Regions from separate parts of the Hydrogenophaga sp. 5NK40-0174 genome, predicted to be linked through region 2. Evidence: predicted binding sites of a transcription regulator. Region 2 holds the regulator's gene; the other holds the start of a gene.
The links. The regulator HrcA, encoded in region 2, represses chaperone genes, less so after heat shock. The targets are predictions, from matches to a motif close to TTAGCACTCNNNNNNNNNGAGTGCTAA.
Positions count from the first base shown of each region.

Region 1 (3,409 bases), on a different contig from region 2:
TCAGATGCGCTCATCTCACGCCCCGTCGGGTGATGCCATCGCCACAAAAGCGGCATCGGCCTGCTCGGCCCATTCAATGTCCAGCGTGGACAGCCCGCCCACATCGTGTGTGGTCAAGGTGATGTCCACCCGGTTGTAGACATTGAACCATTCAGGGTGATGGTTCATGCGCTCCGACACCTCTGCCATCCGGGTCATGAAGGCAAAGGCCTGGACAAAGTCGTCGAAGCGAAACGATCGCTGAATGCTGGTTTTGTCTGCGCCAGCAGTCCACAAAGGGGCTTTCTGAGTCAGCTGCGCCTGCAGCACTGAAGTATCGATGGGGGTGGCCATGGGCAGTCTCCTTATGTCCTTTTTTCCTTATGTCTTTTTGCTTTTTGATGATCACACCGGGTGGAGGGATGAATGTCATTCCGATGTTCAGTTTCATCCACATCGAAGACAATTTGCTCTCATTTCCCATCCGGTTCAGACACCAACAGGAGAGACCCTTTCATGAGTGACGACATCAGCGATCTTTCCTTGCACCCATCATCACTGGACCGGCTCGACCGGCGCATCCTGGCTGCGCTGCAATCCAACGGCCGCATGAGCAACCAGGACCTGGCCCAGGCCGTGCACCTGTCCCCCGCCCAAAGCAACCGCCGTCACCGCCGACTGGAGAGCCTGGGCTACATCAGGGGCTACGAAGCCCGGCTCGACCGGGAAAAGCTGGGGCTGGGGGTCATGGCCTTCGTCCATGTGTCGATGGACCGCGGCCAGCACAAGGAAGTGCAGAAATTCCAGCGCACCGTGGCCAAGATGCCCCAGATCCTGGAGTGCCACGCCGTCACCGGCGACTTTGACTATGTCTGCAAGGTCGTCGCCCGTGACCTCAAAAGCCTCTCGGACTTCCTGCTCGGCTCCCTGGCCCAGCTCAATGGCGTCAGCAGTGTGCGCTCCAGCATCTGCCTCAACGAGCTGAAGTCATCGGGCGAGATGCCCCTGGATTGAAGAACGTCCAACCGCACAGACTGATTTCGCCATATGGAAATATCGGGTTTTCCCGGTATTTCACCTTTCTTTTCAAGACCTCGTCTTGAAATCGACATACACCGCCCTTATCATTAGCACTCGTTGGGATTGAGTGCTAACAGCACCTCCCCACATCGATCTGCGGTCAACGTACAGGGCCGCCCCTGAGGCGGACATTGACGTTGGCCGTCCTGTTTGATGACTGCAACCAAACCAACCAACTCTCTACAGGAGATGAAATGAAACTTCGTCCTCTCGCCGATCGCGTGATCGTCAAGCGCCTGGAAAACGAAACCAAGACCGCTTCGGGCATCGTGCTTCCCGACAACGCAGCAGAGAAGCCCGACCAGGGTGAAGTGCTGGCCGTCGGCCCAGGCAAGACCAACGACAAGGGCGAAACCAAAGCCCTGAGCGTGAAGGTCGGCGACCGCGTCCTGTTTGGCAAGTACAGCGGCCAGGCCGTCAAGGTTGATGGCGACGAGCTGCTGGTCATGAAAGAAGACGACCTGTTCGCAGTGGTCGAGTAATCACTTCACTCTGACAACACCAATTTTCTGTAAAGGAACCTGAACAATGGCAGCAAAAGACGTAGTTTTCGGCGGTGAAGCCCGCGCCCGCATGGTTGAGGGTGTGAACATCCTGGCCAACGCCGTCAAGACCACCCTGGGCCCTAAAGGCCGCAACGTGGTGCTCGAGCGCTCCTTCGGCGCCCCTACCGTGACCAAGGACGGTGTGTCCGTGGCCAAGGAAATCGAACTCAAGGACAAGCTCCAGAACATGGGCGCCCAGATGGTCAAGGAAGTCGCTTCCAAGACGTCTGACAACGCCGGTGACGGTACCACCACCGCTACCGTTCTGGCCCAGTCCATCGTCCGCGAAGGCATGAAGTATGTCGCCGCCGGCATGAACCCCATGGACCTCAAGCGCGGCATCGACCGTGCTGTTGAAGCCCTGATCGCCGAACTGCAAAAGTCCTCCAAGCCCACCACCACCAGCAAGGAAATTGCTCAGGTCGGCTCCATCTCTGCCAACAGCGACGCCTCCATCGGTGAAATCATCGCTGCTGCAATGGACAAGGTCGGCAAAGAAGGCGTGATCACCGTTGAAGACGGCAAGTCACTGCAGAACGAACTCGACGTCGTCGAGGGCATGCAGTTCGACCGCGGCTACCTCAGCCCCTACTTCGTGAACAACCCAGAAAAACAAGCCGCGATCCTGGAGAACCCGTTTGTTCTGCTGTTCGACAAGAAGATCAGCAACATCCGTGACCTGCTGCCTACCCTGGAAGCTGTGGCCAAAGCCAGCCGTCCTCTGCTGATCATCGCAGAGGAAGTCGAAGGCGAAGCCCTGGCAACGCTGGTGGTCAACACCATCCGTGGCATCCTGAAGGTTGTGGCCGTCAAGGCACCTGGCTTCGGCGACCGTCGCAAGGCCATGCTGGAAGACATCGCCATCCTGACCGGCGGCAAAGTCATTTCCGAAGAAGTGGGCCTGAGCCTCGAGAAAGTCACCCTGGCTGACCTGGGCCAAGCTCAGCGTATCGAAGTCGGCAAGGAAAACACCACCATCATCGACGGCGCTGGCGCTGCTGAAGACATCGAAGCACGTGTCAAGCAGATCCGTGTTCAGATCGAAGAAGCCACCAGCGACTACGACCGCGAGAAGCTGCAAGAGCGCGTGGCCAAGCTGGCTGGCGGCGTGGCCGTCATCAAAGTCGGTGCTGCTACCGAAGTCGAGATGAAGGAAAAGAAAGCCCGCGTGGAAGACGCCCTGCACGCTACCCGCGCTGCTGTGGAAGAAGGCATCGTGGCTGGTGGTGGTGTGGCTCTGCTGCGCGCCAAGCAATCCGTTGGCGAAGTCAAGGGCGACAACGCCGACCAGCAAGCTGGCGTGAACCTGATCCTCAAGGCCATCGAAGCACCTCTGCGCGAGATCGTCTCCAACGCCGGTGGCGAGCCATCCGTCGTGATCAACAAGGTGCTGGAAGGCAAGGGCAACTTCGGCTTCAACGCTGCCAACGACACCTATGGCGACATGATCGAAATGGGTATCCTGGACCCAACGAAGGTGACCCGGACGGCTCTGCAGAACGCAGCTTCCGTCGCGTCCCTGATGCTGACCACCGAGTGCATGGTTGCCGAGACACCGAAGGAAGACGCACCGATGCCTATGGGTGGTGGTGACATGGGTGGTATGGGCGGCATGGGCATGGGCATGTAATGTTGCTCCTTGCCTGAGGCGCCATGGCGGCGTTGCAAAGGCTTGCCGTAGCGATGCTACTGCCTACGCCCTTGTGCCTTGCCATGACGTCTCATGCTGCGTCGTAGCCGCATTATTGGCTCGCGACTGCACACCTCGAAGCCCCGCGATAACTTCGCGGGGTTTTTCTTTTTGG
Region 1 covers NZ_BAABWG010000004.1:535,353-538,761, reverse strand. The annotation lists gene phhA (phenylalanine 4-monooxygenase) at 1-14, opposite strand, end outside; gene ABWV89_RS15980 (4a-hydroxytetrahydrobiopterin dehydratase) at 16-333, opposite strand; gene ABWV89_RS15975 (Lrp/AsnC family transcriptional regulator) at 496-993, shown strand; gene groES (co-chaperone GroES) at 1,254-1,541, shown strand; gene groL (chaperonin GroEL) at 1,588-3,234, shown strand.
Region 1: the regulator HrcA is predicted to act here: its motif matches at 1,107-1,133, upstream of groES (co-chaperone GroES).

Region 2 (3,409 bases):
AACGCGTCCTGTCAGCCGGGCAGGTCAAGTGCCTGACAGACAAATCAAATGCGTATTGTGGCAAGAAACGATGCCGTTTTTGCGACAGCCCTCAGCCGAATGTCGATGATGCCGGGTTTGAGAGGGTTCAGTGACCCTCGTTCCAGTGCAGTTTCTTGCGCAGGGTATCGAAATAGCTCCAGCCGACAGGGTGAAGCAGGCGCAGGGCGTGTGGTGATCGGCGCACAACGATACGGTCGCCATGCATCAGGCTGGCGAACGAGTGCATGTCAAAGTTGGCGCTGGCGTCCTTGCCTGCGACCACCTCCATGGCAATCTCGCGATCAGACGGGAGGACCACCGGGCGGTTGGACAGCGTGTGTGGTGCGATAGGGACCATGACCCAGCCGGGAATACCCGGGTGCATCATGGGGCCGCCGGCAGAAAGCGCATAGGCAGTCGAGCCCGTGGGTGAGGCAATGATCAGACCGTCAGCACGCTGGTTGGCCACAAAATGACCGTCCACCTCCACGCGCAGCTCGATCATGCTGGCTGCACCGCCGCGGTTGACAACCACATCGTTGAGGGCTGTTGCCCTGAATTCACAGTGGCCATCCCGCCAGACAGCGGCGTCCATCAGCGCACGGCTGTCTTCCTCGTATTCGCCTCTGAGGATGGAGGTCAGGCTTTCCTGGTAGCTATCGAGCGGGATATCCGTGATGAAGCCCAGGCGGCCCTGGTTGATCCCGACCAGGGGAATGCCTTCTTCAGCCATCTGACGGCCGACGCCCAGCATGGTGCCGTCCCCACCGACCACCAGTGCCAGGTCGCAGCATTTGCCGATGGACTTGAGCGGGATGGCCGAATAGCTGGACAGCCCCGTGCTGTGGGCAGTTTCCTCTTCCAGCGATACTTCGCAGCCCAGGTCCATCAAGGTGTGGGCGATGGCGTCCACGGCGTCGCGGGAGCCGGGCGCCTGAAACTTGCCAATGATGGCCACATGGCCGAACTTCAGCCCTGAACGGGGTGCAGCAGATGGGGTCGGGGCGCCTGGGGCTTTTGACATGCGCAAATTACAACATAGAGCGCCGGCCCCGGCGTGTACTCGCTATCCCTTGTGCGTCAATGGCCGGAAACAGGCGAGGGCTTCGTAAAATGGCGTCATGCTGGATGACCGCTCCAAATTGCTGCTCAAGACGCTGGTCGAGCGCTATATCGCCGACGGCCAGCCCGTTGGATCGCGCACGCTTTCCAAGGAGGCCGGCCTTGAGCTTTCGCCAGCCACCATTCGCAACGTCATGAGCGACTTGGAGGAGCTGGGTCTGATTGTCAGCCCGCATACTTCGGCCGGACGGGTGCCGACAGCGCGTGGTTACCGTTTGTTTGTAGACACCATGCTCACAGCGCGCCGGGACGATGCGCGAATCCAGGGCTTTTCGTCCTCTGGCATTGAGCAGGGTCAGCCGGGGCGGGTGATCAACCATGCCGCCCAGCTGCTGTCCAATCTCTCACAGTTTGTGGGTGTTGTCATGGCGCCGCGCCGGACCACTGTTTTTCGACATATCGAATTCCTCAGCCTGTCGGAGCGGCGGGTGCTGGTGATACTTGTATCGCCGGAAGGGGAAGTCCAGAACCGCATCATTCACACTGAGAGCGATTTCGATCAATCCCAGCTGGTGGAAGCGGCCAACTACTTCAATGCGCATTACGCGGGGCTCGATATCGAGGCTGTGCGGGAGCGCCTGAAGCAGGAACTGGACGCTTTGCGAGGAGAAATCGCCGACCTGATGCGGGCGGCCGTGGACGTGGGCTCTGAAGCTGACAGCGAGAACGACAAGGTGGTCGTTGCCGGCGAACGAAACCTGCTGTCGGTCAACGAGTTTTCACGCGACATGGACAACCTGCGCCGCATGTTCGACATGTTCGAGCAGAAAGCCCAGCTGGCCCGTTTGCTGGACGTCTCCAATCAGGCAGAAGGCGTGCGCATCTATATTGGTGGCGAGAGCCAGGTTGTGCCGTTCGAGGATTTGTCAGTGGTCAGCGCGCCATACGAAGTCGACGGGCAGGTCGTGGGGACGCTGGGCGTGATCGGGCCGCAGCGAATGGCCTACGACCGCATGATCGAAATCGTCGACGTCACGTCCAAACTGGTCAGCAACGCGCTCAGCCACGGCGGCAAGTCCTGAGGGCCCTTCTGGAACCCTCTACAATCGGGGTTTCCGGACCGGAATTCGGGGGCCGTTAGCTCAGTTGGTTAGAGCAGAGGACTCATAATCCTTTGGTCGAAGGTTCAAGTCCTTCACGGCCTACCAAAAAGCATGTTATAATTTCGGTCTTGCGCGGCTGTAGCTCAGTTGGATAGAGTACTTGGCTACGAACCAAGGGGTCGTGGGTTCGAATCCTGCCAGCCGCGCCACTTTTCAAAGACAAAGCCCGCAGCGAAAGCTGTGGGCTTTTGTTTTTTTGCTTTCAGGTGGCTGAAAGCGACGGTGCCCGCCGGCATGAAGTAGAGTTTTCTCTGTCATGAACAAAGCATTCACCAAGGAAAACGACGACGCGGACGAAGACGAAGGCCTTGCCGCGTCTCCGCCCACACCCGGTGGCAAGAACTACATCACCCGGTCCGGTTACGACCGCTTGAGGGCCGAGCTGCTCGGGCTGATCGACGATGAGCGCCCCAAAATCGTCGAAACCGTGCATTGGGCCGCCAAGAACGGGGATCGCTCGGAAAACGGGGACTATCTCTATGGCAAGAAGCGCCTGCGAGAAATTGATCGGCGCATTCGATTTCTGACCAAACGCCTTGAGATTGCGGAAGTGGTGGACCCTTCGCAGCACAAGGGCAACGATCAGGTGTTCTTCGGTGCGACCGTGACCTACGCAGATGACGATGGAAGGGAGACGACCATCACCATCCTGGGTATCGACGAAGCCGACAACACCAAAGGGCAGGTCAGCTGGATATCGCCGGTGGCGCGGGCGCTGCTCAAGTCCCGCGAGGGGGATGTGGTCAGGCTGATGTTGCCTGGCGGTGAGCAGGAAGTAGAAGTTCTGGAGGTGCGGTACCCGGACACGCCACAGGCCTGAGAGGGCTGGGTGGTCCAGGTGGTCAGCGGGTCGAGGATGGCTTGCCCCGCATCACTTTGACCACGGCAGGCGTGCGTTTGAGGCTGCGCATGACGGTGGCCAGGTGAATCCGGTCCCTGACGGCAATGATGAAGCGGATTTCGATGGTGGTCTGACCGGGTTCATTGCCCATGTCCACATGAGTAATGTCGGCCTCTGCAGCAGCGATGGCCGAGGCAACCCGGGCCAGCACGCCCTTGCCGTTGGTGACGGTGACCACCAGATGGGCTTCGAACAGCCGGACGGGATCTTCAGACCACTCGACTTGCAGGAAACGCTCGCTGTCGCGGTGCATGAGCTTGCG
Region 2 covers NZ_BAABWG010000002.1:472,554-475,962, forward strand. The annotation lists gene ABWV89_RS07895 (NAD kinase) at 128-1,045, opposite strand; gene hrcA (heat-inducible transcriptional repressor HrcA) at 1,143-2,165, shown strand; tRNA gene ABWV89_RS07905 (tRNA-Ile) at 2,215-2,291, shown strand; tRNA gene ABWV89_RS07910 (tRNA-Arg) at 2,319-2,395, shown strand; gene greB (transcription elongation factor GreB) at 2,503-3,066, shown strand; gene ABWV89_RS07920 (RelA/SpoT family protein) at 3,089-3,409, opposite strand, start outside.